3 regions of the Bradyrhizobium xenonodulans genome follow, and region 1 is predicted to be linked to each of the others. Evidence: predicted binding sites of a transcription regulator. Region 1 holds the regulator's gene; each other region holds the start of a gene.
What was found. The regulator LexA, encoded in region 1, represses DNA repair genes until DNA is damaged. The targets are predictions, from matches to a motif close to TGTTCNNNNTGTGTTCNG.

Region 1 (4,781 bases):
TTGCGCGAGCCCCTCAAGGACCGCCGGAAGATGATCGGGATCGATCTCCTCAGGCTCCCCTGCGTTGCCGGTCAAAGCCAGCATCGCGCGCGCGACCTCGTCCTGTCCATCCGCAGGAAGCTGCCGCACGGCTTGCAGAGCTTTTTCGAGCAGTTTTGTCATCGAGGCAAAGATAAGCTCAACGGGTGCCAAAGGGAAGTGTAGCGCGGTAAGCGATTCCCGCCCCGTTTTGCTTCGGCTCCTCCACTCGGCTAGAACTCAACCACGACACCTTCGATTTGTGGGAGTTTCACCCGTGGCCCTCATGCCGGTTTCCGACGCGCTCGCCGCGGTGCTCGCCGGCGCGGAGCCGCTGCCTGAAGAGATGGTAGCTCTCGACCAGGCCTTCCATCGCGTGCTCGCGCGCGACGTCGCGGCGCGGCGCACGCAGCCGCCGCAGGCGATGTCGGCGATGGACGGCTATGCGGTGCGCGCGGCCGACGCTGCAAAGATCGATTCCCAGCTCAACGTGATCGGCGAAGTCGCGGCGGGCCGGCCGTTCGCCGGATCGGTCGGCACCGGCGAAGCGGTGCGGATCTTCACTGGCGGCGTCGTTCCCGATGGCGCCGACGCGGTCGTGATCCAGGAGGACACGGTTGTCGACGCCAAGCGCATCACGATCAAGGAAGCCGCGGTGCCAGGACGGCACATCCGGCCCGCCGGCGTCGACTTCCGCGAGGGCGACGTGCTCCTGCGCAAGGGCAGCCGTCTCACCGAGCGCGACCTCGCCCTCGCCGCGGGCATGAACCACCCGCACCTCGCCGTCCACCGCCTTCCCAAGGTCGCGATCCTCGCCACCGGTGACGAGCTGGTGATGCCGGGCTCGACGCCCGGTCACGGCCAGATCGTCTATTCCAACGGCTACGCCCTGCACGCGCTCGCCCGCAGCGAGGGCGCGGATACCGTCGACCTCGGTATTGCCGCCGACACGCTGGAGGCCACCACGGCCGGCATCCGCCGCGCCCGCGAAAGCGGCGCCGACATCCTGATCACGACCGGCGGCGCCTCGGTCGGCGACCACGATCTGGTGCAGCAGGCGCTGAGGGACGAAGGTATCTCGATGGCGTTCTGGAAGATCGCGATGCGGCCGGGCAAGCCGATGATGAACGGGCAGCTCGGGGCGATGCGCGTGATCGGCCTGCCCGGCAATCCGGTGTCGTCCTACGTGTGCAGTTTCCTGTTTCTCGTCCCGCTGATTCGTGCGCTGTCGGGTCGCTCAGTGATTCATCATCGCCGCGAGCGCGCCGTGCTCGGCCGCGACGTCGGCGCCAATGATCAGCGCGAGGATTATCTGCGGGCGCGCCTGGAGATGCGCGACGACGGCGCGCTGATTGCTGTTCCGGTCAATCACCAGGATTCCTCGCTGCTTGCAAATCTCGCTGCGGCACAGGCACTTCTCGTGCGCGCACCATTCGCACCGAAAGCCGAGGCCGGCACGCCTTGCGAGGTGTTGCGACTGCCCGTCTGAACGCTTCGTTCGCGTGCGTTCCGCGAACTTTGTCGCGTTCACGGTAAATTAAGCAGTTGCGGAACATGTATCGAACATATAGTGTCCGTTCATGATTTGTTTCGAGGATGTAGCGGCTTATCGCTGAATTCATCGTCTCGGAATCGAACGACATCAACCGGGGGATTTTGGTCGAGATGTTAACGCGCAAACAATACGAGCTCCTGCGGTTCATCAGCGAACGGCTGAAGGAAAGCGGCGTGCCGCCCTCCTTCGACGAGATGAAGGACGCGCTCGACCTGCGCTCGAAGTCGGGCATCCATCGCCTGATCACCGCGCTCGAGGAGCGCGGCTTCATTCGCCGCCTGCCCAACCGCGCCCGCGCCATCGAGGTGATCAAGCTGCCCGAGCTTCAGGCGGCCGCCGGCAACCGTCGCGGCTTCACGCCGAGCGTCATCGAGGGCAATCTCGGCAAGGTGCGGACGACCTCCAGCCCGCCCGCCGACGAGGGCGAGCGCCCTGTCGCGGTGCCCGTCATGGGCCGGATTGCGGCCGGCACGCCGATCGAGGCCTTGCAGACCCGCAGCCACACCATCAGCGTCCCGCCCGACATGCTCGGCTCGGGCGAGCATTACGCGCTCGAAGTGCGCGGCGATTCCATGGTGGAGGCCGGCATCCTCGACGGCGACATGGCGCTGATCCAGCGCAACGAGAGCGCCGACACCGGCGACATCGTGGTGGCGCTGATCGACGACGAGGAAGCGACCCTGAAGCGCTTCCGCCGCCGCGGCGCCTCGATCGCGCTCGAGCCCGCCAATGCAGCCTATGAGGTCCGCATCCTGCCGCCCAACCGGGTGAAGATCCAGGGCAAGCTGATCGGGCTGTACCGGAAGTACTGATGGCGAGGGTACCTCGTATTGGAGGTACTTGGTTATCGCAGGTACTTGGTATCGAAGGTACTTGGTATCGAAGGTACTTGGTATCGAAGGTATTTGGTATCGAAGGTATTTGGCGCGATCGACGATCGCCCTCAACGATTGGAGCGGATGATTGTCCGCTCCCGCTGGATAGTCTTTCTGGTTTCGCGCAGATTATCCGGCCGCTCCTCCGGCGCTAGATCCTCGGCACGCCGCACGAAGCAAGCGTTGCTTCGCGGCCTTGACTGACCGAGGAGACGACCATGCGCAACATCATCGTGGGTACAGTCGCGGCGGCGCTGATGGCAGCATCAGCGTCGCAAGCCTTCGCCGCACCATCGCGTCACCATGTCCGCAAGGAGATGGCAGCCAGCGCGGAGGTCCGCAGCGCGCGTCATGCGATCGAGCAACCGTCGCAGCCGGGCTGGCAATACTCCGGTTGGTCGGCACCGGCAGGGCGTTGACACGCGCCACCGAAATGCACGGGCGCAGGCTTTGTTCCTAACGGATTCGGGAAAGATAATGTGATCGCGGCCTGCCGCGGCGAGCCGCAGATTTGCCTACAACCGGGCAGAGCCTTCATACTTTCACTCTGATGGAGGCTTGCGCCTCGGGAAGAGACGCGGGTCGCCATCTCTGCATGAGGAGCACCCGATGTGTGACTACAGCCTGCATGCCGTCGCGTCGCGTCCCGCCGAAGTCGGCGAGACGGTCGTCACGACAACCTTCCGCGGCACCTCGACGCGCGGCTTTGCCTCCGCGGCCGATCCGACCGTCGCGGTCTGTCTGCTGCCGGGAACGGAGCTCGCCTTCGCCGACAACGTCCGCTACGACAATCGCTGGATCTGGACGCGCACCGTCAACTCGCGCGTCGGCAAGTTCGGCAAGATCGATCCCCACATTCCCGATCGCCATCATGACGCGATCGAATTCCCCGACGGCAAATACGTGCTGGTGACGCAGCTCGTTGAAGGCCAGCGCGCGACCGTCCTGCAACTGCCCGTGACTCAGCCGGTTGGCGAGCGCGAGCACAAGCCGGAGATCATCGCCGACAGCCGGCCGACCATCACCCGCCTGCCGATCGGGTGACGCGGCCTTCCCCGCCGCCAGGCTGGGGCCAGGATTGAAATCGCCATCGCCGGCCGAGGCCGGCGAGATGGTTTGGTTGCGTTTCAAAAATCCGATCCGGCGGGTCAACTCGCCATACCTTCCACCGCACGAAGTTTGCGCTGTCCTGCCTGAATTTTGAACGTCCGTTCCACAGCCAGATGGCCGATGCTGTTCCCGGCTTGAGGCGGCGGACACGTTCGATGAAAACCTTCATTCGCGTCGTTGAACTCTGGGTACCCGACCGGACGCGGATGCGGCTGGAATTCGGCGGCGGCCTCTACGGCGACGAGGGCCTCTCCGCCTTCAGGTCCGTCAGCGAAACCTTGCGCTTCGGATATGACGAAGGCCTTCCCGGCAAGGCCTGGGCCAGCGGCCATCCCGTGATCCTCACAAAATTCGCCAACTCCTATTTCAAGCGAACCGACCAGGCCCTCGCGGCCGGCCTGACCTGCGGCGTGGCGGTGCCGGTGTTTGCAGGCGAATTCCTCCAAGCCGTCATGGTGCTGTTCTGCGGTGACGACGAGGCGCATGTCGGCGCGATCGAGCTCTGGCACAACGATGCCGACATCTCCCACGAGATGGGGCTCGTCGACGGTTATTACGGCACTGCCGACATGTTCGAATTCAACTCCCGCCACACCAGATTTCCGCGCGGCTTTGGCCTGCCCGGACGCACCTGGAAGGCCGGCATGCCGCTCATTATCAAGGATTTGCACGACGCCAGGAGCTTCCTGCGCTGGGAGGACGCCGCCAAGGTCGGGATCAATCTCGGCGTCGGCGTGCCCTATCGGACCGGCACCAACCAGACCTTTGTCCTCACATTCCTCTCGGCGCAGGCAACCCCGATTGCGCGACGCTTCGAGATCTGGGTCCCGAACGAGGCCCGTTCGGCATTGATCTTTCGCGCCGGCGATTGCAGCGCGCAGACCGACCTCGCTGCGCTCTACGCAACGAAATCCATCGCCAAAGGCGAAGGCAGCATCGGCGGCGCCTGGGCGACCGGCATGCCCGCGCTCAACGAGGATCTCGCGCATGACGGCTCGATCGCGGGCGCCGAGGCCCGCGCAGCCGGCTTCCGCCGGATGGTGGCCTTGCCGGTCATCGGCAGCACGGCACTCGACGCCATGCTGGTCTGGTATCTGTAGCGCCGCTCAATCCTCGGCTTGCAGGTCCGCCTCGGACGGCGTCGCGTCCCGATTGCGGGACGCGGCCGCCGGCGGCGCAAGGCTCGCCCCGAAATCACTCTCGCGCGCGATGGCCGGCGACCA
Region 2 (4,781 bases), 2.1 Mb from region 1:
GCCGCGCCACCGATTGCGCCAGCGCGTCGGTGGCGCGCCGGCTCTTGGCTGGATACCAGATTACATAGATACCGGTCGGCCATTTCGCGAAAGCCGCCGAGAAGGCTTCGCCGAGCCTGTCGAATTCGTCCTTCGCCTCGAACGGCGGGTCGATCAGCACCAGCCCGCGTCGCTCCTTCGGTGGCACGAAGGCCGGCAGCGCGACCCAGCCGTCGAGATCGACCACGCGCGCCTGTTCGTCGCGGCGCAGCACGTCGATCAGCGCCTTGCGCGCCTTCGGCTCGAGCTCGCAGGCGACGAGCCGGTCCTGCGGCCGGAGCAGGCCGCGCGCGATCAGCGGCGAGCCCGGATAGGCCTTGAGCTCGCCCTTCGGATTGAAGGCGCGGACGATGTCGAGATAAGGCTTGGTCAGCGCCACGGTCTCGTTCGACAGGCGCGCCTGCATCAGCCGCGCGATGCCGGTCAGCCACTCGCCGCCGCGGCGCGCTTCGTCGCTGTCGAGATCGTAGAGGCCGGCACCGGCATGGGTATCGATGACGCGAAATGCCCCCGGCTTGTCCTGGAGGTAAGTGATGATGCGCGCCAGCACGATGTGCTTGATGACATCGGTGAAGCTACCGGCGTGAAAGGCGTGGCGGTAATTCATGGCAAGATTGGCGGCTCGCAAGAGAGGATGCTCAGCATCTTCTACTCGTCATGGCCGGGCTTGTCCCGGCCATCCACGCGCAACCGCACGACATCACGGCCGTTGGATTTGACTCAACCACCCCTGACCGGCGGCATCGTCACCTGGTCGCGACGGCAGGCGCGGCGCTCGATCTCCTCGCAGGCGCGGAATTGCAGATCCTTGTTGAGGCAGATGCGGACCTCGGAGAGCCGGGTCCGGTTGCAGGTGACCGAGACGGCGGCATTGCTCAGGCCCGGATTGGCCTTGATGAAGGCCTCCTCCACCTCGCCCGGTGCCACGGTTTTGGCCTGCGACAGATCGAGATATTCGGCCGGGATCTTGATCGCGGCGCGCGCCTTGCGGATCGTCTCGAAATAATTGCGGCCGTCGAGCCCGGAGCAGGTGCCGTGCTTGTCCCACTCGTTGAAGATCAGGCCCGGCGCCGGCATTAGATCGAGCATCGAGGAGACGATGTTGCGGTTCAGCCGCGGCGAGGGCCGCTGGCAATATTCGGGGAAGCCGTTCTCATATTGCGGCCACAGCCCGTGCACCACGAACGCATAGGGCCGTCCGCTGCACTGCATCTGCGAGCGCCCGCCGCCGCGATCGCGCTCGGACGCCTCCTCGCAGAACGAGGGCGACCACGACAGCGACAGCACATAGAAATCGAACTCGCCGGGCGCGTTCTGCCGTTTGTCCTGGGCCTTTGCCCCGCCTGCGAGGGCGACCAGCCCGGCCGCCAATGTCAGCGATATCATCAGACGGGAAAACGACTGCAATCTAAAATGAAACATGGCGACGCCCCTCAACTAGACTGTGCAACCAGCCTAGCAGGCAACAAGAACATTTCAAGAACAAAATTCGAGCGGCGATCGTTCGGCCGCCCGACCGGTCCGAATCAGGGTTCGCTGATCAGGGCTTGGCGGCGCGGCAGGCCGGATTGTAGGCCCAATCGCGGTCGAGCCCGACCACGCACCATTCGACGCCATTGCCGTAACCGGCAAAGCCGCCATCCTCGATGATCGAGAAATGTACCTTGCGCACCTTGCCGTCGGTGAGCATGGCCTCGCCGGTGCAATAGCGGCGCGGAATGTTGTCGGACTGCCAGGGCCGGAATGCGGTCTCGCGAACGGCGGAGAAGCCGGTGATCTTCAACGAGGAATTCCAGAACGCGCTTTCCTTCTCCCAGAACTGGGTGGCGATCGTCGGCAGCGCCTTGTCGCAATCGGCGACGGCGCCGTCATAGCGCGGCCCGCTCAGCCAGAAGTTCAGCTCCAGCGGATTGGCGGCCCTGGCCTCACCGAGCGACAGCGCTCCGAACATGAGGCCGAGCACGGCGGCAAAGCGGAGCGATTTCAGGGAGGGGGCGCGCATGGGGCAATCCGGACTGCTGGGGCTTGCGAAGGTGGGACGGTGCCGCGAAGGCCGGGCGGGGTCAAGTGCAGCGCGGCAACACTTCGCCAGGAGTTGACCACATCGTCGCAGCCGGCAGGGCTTCAGTTCTTTCCACTTCGATCACGGCACCGTAAACTGGCGCCAATCAATTGGAGTAACGGGAATGCGAATCATTGCGGCCGCGGGCCTTCTTGCCTTGGGTATGATGGCGAGCCAGTCGGCACGCGCCGATATCCTTCCGGTCCCGCCGTTCAAGGGCAACGACACCGGCGGCATCATCGCCTATTCGATGGCGACCCAGGTCGATGCGCGTCAGGTCGCGGTCGATCACTGCGCGCGCTACGGCAAGGTCGTGAAGTTTCTGGCGGTGCAGGCCTATGAGGGCGGCTATATCTCGTTCTCCTGCCGCTGGGTGCCCTACGGCGCCGCCGAACAGCCGATCCGCACGCTCTACTGAGACGCTTTCGTAACACCGCAATCTCTCAGTCGGGAGCCACTCAGATGACGCGCAAACTCGCTTTGCTCGGCTCGGCCCTTTGCATCCTCGTATCGGCAGGCAGCGCCAGCGCCGACGATCTGCCGGTGCGCAAGGCCGGCCTGTGGGAATTGAAGATGGTCAGAACCGGCACGCCCGTGCCCGAGATGACCATGCAGCACTGCACCGACGAGAGCGTCGACAAGGAGATGAACAACAACGTCTCCCCGATGGCCAAGCAGATCTGCGCCAAGCAGGAGATCAAGAGGACCGCGACCGGCTATGTCAGCGATTCCGAGTGCAACGTCGCCGGCATCAGCACGACCTCGCATGCCGAGATCATTGGCGATTTCAACTCGGCCTATACGGTGAAGACCTCGTCGCACGCGCAAGGCGGCGCGGTAGGCGCGGCAGGCCGCGACACCACCACGACGCTCGAAGCCAAGTGGCTGGGCGCCTGCAAGCCGGAGCAGAAGCCCGGCGACATCGTGATGCCCGGCGGCTTCAAGATGAACGTGCGCGATATGGACAAGCTGAAGGCGCTGCTGCCGAAGTAGGCGAGATCGCCGCGCGGCCGGTGCGCACCCTCGCCCCGTTCTTACGGGGCGCGACGAGCTTCGCTCGCGCTGAGAGGGTTGGGGTGAGGGGCCTCTCTCCGCGCTTGAGATCGTCGTGAGACCTGTACCACCTCACCCGGATCGCAAGAGCGATCCGACCTCTCCCCGCAAGCGGAGGCGAGATAAGAGCGGCTACACCGGTATCCTCACGCTCGCCCTTAGTCCCCCCATCGGGCTGTCGCCGAGCGTGATGTCGCCGCCATGGGAGCGGGCGATGTCGCGGGCGATGGCAAGGCCAAGGCCCGTGCCGCCTTCGTCCTGGTTGCGGGCGTTGTCCAGCCGCAGGAACGGCTTGAACACTTCTTCGCGCAGATGGGCGGGAATGCCGGGGCCATCGTCGTCGACCGTCACGGTCAAATAACGGTGATCGCGCTGGCCGGTGATGGCGATGGCCTTGCCGTAGCGCGCTGCGTTGGTGACGAGATTGGCGAGGCAGCGCTTGAACGAGGCCGGCTTCACCGTGACTACGGGCAGGCCGTGGAACGCCACGGTCGCGGTGTGGCCGTGGCGCTCGGCGTCGCTGCGCAGCTCTTCGAGCGCCTGCGCCATGTCGGTCGGCTGCGACTGCTCGCCGGAATCGCCGCGTGCGAAGGCGAGGTAATCCTCCAGCATCATCGACATCTCGTCGACGTCCTTGCGCATGCCTTCGAGCTCGGGGTTGTCGCCGATCAGCGCCAGCTCGAGCTTGAAGCGGGTGAGGATGGTGCGGAGATCATGGCTGACGCCGGCGAGCATCGCGGTGCGCTGCTCCATCGTGCGCTCGATGCGCGATTTCATTTCGAGGAAGGCGACGGAGGCGCGCCGCACCTCGCGCGCGCCGCGCGGCCGAAAGTTCGGCGCCTCGCGGCCCTTGCCGAAGCTTTCGGCGGCGTCCGCAAGCCGCAGGATCGGCTTGATCTGGTTGCGCAGGAATAGCACCGCGACGATCAGGAGGATCGACGAGGTGCCGACCATCCAGAAGAGGAATATCTCCGAGTTCGAGGCATAGGCAGCGCTGCGCTGCGCGAACACCCGCATCACGGCATCGTCGAGCTGGATGCGGATCTCGACGAGGTTGGAGCGGCCGACCGTGTCGATCCAGAACGAGCGTCCGATCTGGCGGCCGAGCTGCACCGACAGCGTCTGGTCGAGCAGCGAGAAGAACGGCTTTGGCCCCGGCGGCGGCATGTCGCCGGCGGGCAGGAAATCGACCACGAGGCCGAGGCGCTGCTGCGCGATGCGGCGGATCTGGTCGCGATCCTTGTCTTGAGGATAGCCCTTGTAGACGTCGATCAACGCGGCGATGTCCTGCACCACCGCGGCCGACAGGCGGCGCGTCACCGTGTTCCAATGCCGCTCCATGAACACGAAGGCGACGACGGATTGCAGCACCACCATCGGCACGATCATGATCAGCAGCGCGCGCGCATAGAGGCCGGTCGGCATCCAGCCCTTGAACGCGTTGCCCATCCAGCCATTGGCGGCGGAGACGCGGCCGGCCGCGCTCTTGAGCAGCGTCAGGCCGGTATCGATCGTGCTCATCGGTCGCGCTTCACTTGACTATGGCGAGGCCACCAGGCGGTAGCCGATGCCGCGCACCGCCTGGAGGAACAGCGGATTGGCGGGATCGGTCTCGATCTTGCGCCTG
Region 3 (4,781 bases), 2.3 Mb from region 1:
TGCTCGCCATAGGTGATGAAGATCTTCGTCCCCTTGATGCGATAGGTGCCGTCGGCCTGCTTCTCGGCGCGGGTGCGCAGCGCGCCGACGTCGGAGCCGGCCTGCGGCTCGGTGAGCTGCATCGTACCGGTCCATTCGCCGGAGACGAGCTTTTCGAGATAGATCTTTTTCAGCTCGTCACTGCCATGCGCGTCCAGCGCCTCCATCGCCGACGCCGTCAACAGCGGGCAGAGCCCGAAGGCGACATTGGAGGCGCTCCATATCTCGGTGCAGGCCGCGTTGATCGCGACCGGCAGGCCCTGGCCGCCGAAACCTTCCGGGCCCGACACTGCATTCCAGCCGCCCTCGGTCCAGCGCTTGTAGGCATCCGGCCAGCCCGGTGCGGTCGTGACCTTGCCGTCATCGAGCTTGATGCCGTGCTCGTCGCCGACCTTGTTGAGCGGTGCCAGCACGTCCGAAGCGAACTTGCCGGCTTCCTCCAGCACGGCGGCCACGATGTCGCCGTCGAAATCGCCGTAATGACCGGCTTCCACGGCGGCCTTGAGGCCCGCACCATGGTTGAGCGACAGCAGCATGTCAGAGATCGGCGCGCGGTAGGTCATGGCTCACTCCCGTGGACAATATTGGCGCCGTATTCCCATGAAACGGGGGAGGTCTCAATGGCCGCGATACGGGACCGCACCGGCCCCCTGCCGGGGCCTATAATAAGGAGTGGCGCGTCCCGGGCCGGCGCCCGTGGTATTTTGGCCCTCCAGGCGGTTGAAATGCCGCTGCTCTCCCTATAGACCGGCTGCGACCTGAGGGAATCTGCGGTAGCCAGTTCTTCCGCCCCGTTCCCTGGTCGCCTGTTGGGGCGTAGCCAAGCGGTAAGGCAGCGGATTTTGATTCCGCCATTCGGAGGTTCGATCCCTCCCGCCCCAGCCAGACCCGACGCGCTGATTTTGTTGCGAAAGCAGCTTTGCTCAAGGCGGAATTTCCAGCGCATTTGGAAATTCTTGTTTGCCTCGCATTTGGAGATTCTGTGCTGGTTTCGCTTTTGGTCGGAGGAAGACGAAAGTCGTTGCGCGTTGAACGTCGCTCGACTTATCAAAATGCGAATTGAGCGGATGAACGCTGTCTGCGTTGCAAGCTTTCGACCATGCCGTTGACGTTGCGGGCGGGATCGACTTTCCGTGGAATTCGACCACGTTCGTTACGCTTCGTGCGCGTTGTCCCGGCCACCGATGGCAAGCGAATTGGGTCATCGTGCAACGCGCTATCGGTAGCGAGCCAACGGCGTTCACGGGAAAGCAAGCCAGGCGAAAAAGATCGTGAGTTTCTTCGAGCGTCTAAAGACAGAAGCATCCGCTGAGTGGCGGGCCTACACCGAGCATCCCTTCACGGACGGGTAGATGGTTCGCTCCCGAAGCGGCGTTTCGTCATTACCTTGCTAGGACTACCTGTTCCTCATCGAGTTTGCTGGCGCCTACGCGCTCTCGGTCTACAAATCGCCGAAGCTTGCCGACATGCGTGAAGGGGCGGCCGTCCTCGCGGCCATCCTCGACGTCGAGCTGAACCATCGCCCCCACCTACACCATTCCGACAAAGCGAAAACCTATTGCGGGTTCAATCCAGGTTGAACGGGTACGTTTGTTGGAATGACCTTTGATTTTCCCGCGAAATCACACGCCTTGGGCAAGGCCATCGTCGCAAAGGACTCATGGAATTGGCGCTGTCGGTATGATGTTCCCTGCAATGTTCCTGTGCTACAACTTGGGTTGGCATAGGGGATTGAGCGATGCCGATCAGACGCTTGCTGCAAGACACCAAGCTGGAGACGGACGAAATAGAGATCTTGACCCGCGCATTCGACCACGCACTGCATTCGCTGAGCTTGATTGATCGCCGGGATGATCCCCTTGCTGACCTGGTCGCAAGAAAGGTAATTGAGATTGGCGCCAAGGGTGTTCGCGATCCGGCAGAGATATCCAGGATGGCCGTCAAGCAACTTGGACTAACTGCTGAATAGGCTCGCGCGCGCCTGATGTCCGACCCCGATTTCTGTCGAGGCCGATATCAGGCCGATCAATCGACAGATCCGCTTGACTCGTGCCGCCAGTGTTCTCATTATGTTCTGGGTCCTCGAACGTCATGGGCGAATGGTCGGATGGCAGCGACAGCCACCATTCTTCATGCTGACCTTGATGCCTTCTATGCTTCGGTAGAGCAGCTGCTTGATCCGTCGTTGCGCGGCAAACCCATCGCCGTCGGTGGTGGCGTCGTGCTTGCGGCTTCCTACGAAGCGAGGGCCTTCGGAGTCCGCGGAGGGATGCCGGGACGGCGAGCGCGCGAGCTCTGTCCGCAACTCACTTTTGTGAGCGGGCATTACAAGGAGTACCAACGATTGGGCGATGCCGCCATCAAGGTGATCGGCGATTTCACACCACTCGTGGAGCGTATTTCCATCGACGAGGCCTTCGCCGACGTTGCCGGCTGTACCCATCTCTTCGGCCCACCTGATGAAATTGCGAGGACAATCCGTCAACGCGTGCGGGCCGAGATCGGCCTTCCGATTTCGGTCGGCGTGGCTCGCACCAAGCATCTTGCAAAGATTGCGTCGCAAGTGGCCAAGCCCGATGGGCTGGTGATTGTCGATCCTGACACCGAGCTGCAATTCCTTCACCATCTGCCCGTCGAACTGATGTGGGGAGTGGGACCCGTCACGAAGGCACGGCTGGCCGAGATGCAGGTGCTGACGATCGGGCAGTTGGCGACGACGCCGGGGCGGTCGCTCGAGCGGTTACTCGGTCCCGCCGCGGGGGAGAAACTTGCAGCGCTGGCGTGGAATCGTGATCCACGGCAAATCAAAGCTCACCGCCGAGCCCAATCGGCAGGAGCGCAATCGGCGCTCGGCAGGAAGCCTGCCCAAGAGCAATTTTTTCGCCCGACCCTGCTTCATCTTGCGGATCGGATCAGCACCCGGCTGCGGGCCAAGGCGAGGCCGGGCCGAACCGTGACGGTCCGTGTTCGCTTCGCCAATCTGAAGTCCGCTACGCGCTCGGTAACACTCGACGCACCAATCTCGGCGACTGTGACCCTTGCCGCGCTTGCCGAGGACCTGGTGCGTGCCGTCCTCGCAGATCACCCTGATGAGAAGACCATTTCGCTCCTCGCCATCTCCGTCTCGCACCTCGAGGAGGACTGGGATCTGGAGCTGGAACTTCCGCTTGGGCTTCCCGACGAACCCTGTCGCCCCGGCAGCAGGATAGGCTTGGCGCGTTGGGCGGCCGACCGTGCCGTTGACAAGATCCGTGATCGCTTTGGATGGGACGCCATTGGGTATGGCTCGGTGGCGCTCGGTATCTTTCGTTCGGTTCCTGACGAGTTTCGCGAACTCGCCGAAAAGGACCTGTGACCGTCATCGGTCCATGCCCACGAAGCCGCCGCCACGCATTGTCAGTCATAGCAGGAGCGCTCAGTAAGCGAGTTTTGGATACCAGTCAGTGCCGCGCCCTTCTGGCGTGGTGTCGAGAATGGTCCAGAGCGGATCCATGTCGGGCGCGCCGCGCGGATCCTGGTGGGGGTCGGCCATCGTGCCGCTCATCTCGCCGGACCAAAAATGCCGGATCGAGCCGTCGCGCTGCGTGAACACGCTGTAGCCGGGCACGTCGGCATCCTCCGCGCTGACGTAGTCGCGCGTGTAGTCGCCGGAGACGTCAGAGAAGACCTTGTGCCGTGTCCAGCCGCGCGCTTTCTTTGCCTCGATCAATCGCGCGATCGGCGACCGCGCGATGAAGACGAATCCGATGCGCTGCTCGATGTCAGGCAATTTGTGCTCCCATGTGCTCATGAAGGAGGTGCACATTGGACATGGCGTCTGCCGCTGCGGCCCGAACATGTAGCTGTAGATCGCGAGCGTCTGCTTGCCGTCGAACAAATCAGCGAAATTGGCTTTGCCGTTCTCGCCTTCGAACACGTAGTTTTTCTTCACCTCGCCGCCGAGCGGCAGCGCCCGGCGCTGCTCAGCGACACGCTCAATGTGACGACGCAGCTCGATTTCCTCCGTCAGGAGGTCTTGCCGCGCGCGGCGATAATCGGCGGTTTCGTTGGGAAAATGCGCCTTGTTCGTACGAGCAAGTTCGGATGCAGCCTTCAGGATGGAACTATCCATGGGGTGACCTCTGGTTAGAGCCGATATCCGTGAAGACGTCCGGCGCCGCCTCGTTCCGACACCTCAAAAGATTAACTTCGCCGAGACCGTCCTCTCGTTCGCGCAAACTGCGGAAAGGTTGAGGACTGGCTCAAGTCGCGCAGGCCGCCCTTCATTTGGAAACAACTGCCAAGCTATTGATCTTGCTGGGGCGCAATTGCGCGCATTTTCCAACGCGCCGTGAAATCATAGAATAATCAAGCTGATTTGATTCCGCCATTCGGAGGTTCGATCCCTCCCGCCCCAGCCAGCGCCTATCCCTCGTATTGATCCGGACCCATCGCCCACAGCGACTGGTCGTGGCCGGCCGCGTAATTGCGGTTGTTGACCGCCGGGTTGCGATTGACCATCGGGCGCATGAACATCGGGTGGGTGGCGCTGCGGACCTCGTGCTCGACGGTGAAGAGCGGCCTGCCGCTGTCGAGGTCGACGATGTCGCAGAACCGGTACTGGTATTGATTGTCCTCGCGGGAGATCAGGTTGCGCGCCAGGAGCTTTTTGTACGGGCCGGAGAAATCGGTGATGTACATCTGCACATGGTGGCCGTCGTAGTCGCCCTGGGGCCGGTCGGTCTCGCGGAACAGCAGAACCT

Region 2: I3J27_RS30705 (ribonuclease T2 family protein) is a predicted target of LexA. The motif match lies at 1,507-1,524, and genes of this name have one in related genera.
Region 3: dinB (DNA polymerase IV) is a predicted target of LexA. The motif match lies at 2,099-2,116, and genes of this name have one in related genera.

The regions. Positions count from the first base shown of each region.
Region 1 covers NZ_CP089391.1:4,353,589-4,358,369, forward strand. The annotation lists gene I3J27_RS20480 (hypothetical protein) at 1-162, opposite strand, end outside; gene I3J27_RS20485 (molybdopterin molybdotransferase MoeA) at 296-1,507, shown strand; gene lexA (transcriptional repressor LexA) at 1,684-2,385, shown strand; gene I3J27_RS20495 (hypothetical protein) at 2,667-2,867, shown strand; gene I3J27_RS20500 (hypothetical protein) at 3,058-3,492, shown strand; gene I3J27_RS20505 (GAF domain-containing protein) at 3,714-4,658, shown strand; gene I3J27_RS20510 (ComEC/Rec2 family competence protein) at 4,665-4,781, opposite strand, start outside.
Region 2 covers NZ_CP089391.1:6,457,270-6,462,050, reverse strand. The annotation lists gene I3J27_RS30710 (23S rRNA (adenine(2030)-N(6))-methyltransferase RlmJ) at 1-646, opposite strand, end outside; gene I3J27_RS30705 (ribonuclease T2 family protein) at 760-1,461, opposite strand; gene I3J27_RS30700 (hypothetical protein) at 1,580-2,041, opposite strand; gene I3J27_RS30695 (hypothetical protein) at 2,226-2,519, shown strand; gene I3J27_RS30690 (DUF3617 domain-containing protein) at 2,564-3,094, shown strand; gene I3J27_RS30685 (ATP-binding protein) at 3,287-4,675, opposite strand; gene I3J27_RS30680 (response regulator) at 4,694-4,781, opposite strand, start outside.
Region 3 covers NZ_CP089391.1:2,040,875-2,045,655, forward strand. The annotation lists gene I3J27_RS09635 (acyl-CoA dehydrogenase family protein) at 1-602, opposite strand, end outside; tRNA gene I3J27_RS09640 (tRNA-Gln) at 850-924, shown strand; partial or broken gene I3J27_RS09645 (thiaminase II/PqqC family protein) at 1,311-1,556, shown strand; gene I3J27_RS09650 (hypothetical protein) at 1,778-2,008, shown strand; gene dinB (DNA polymerase IV) at 2,147-3,394, shown strand; gene I3J27_RS09660 (DUF899 family protein) at 3,455-4,150, opposite strand; gene I3J27_RS09665 (VOC family protein) at 4,444-4,781, opposite strand, start outside.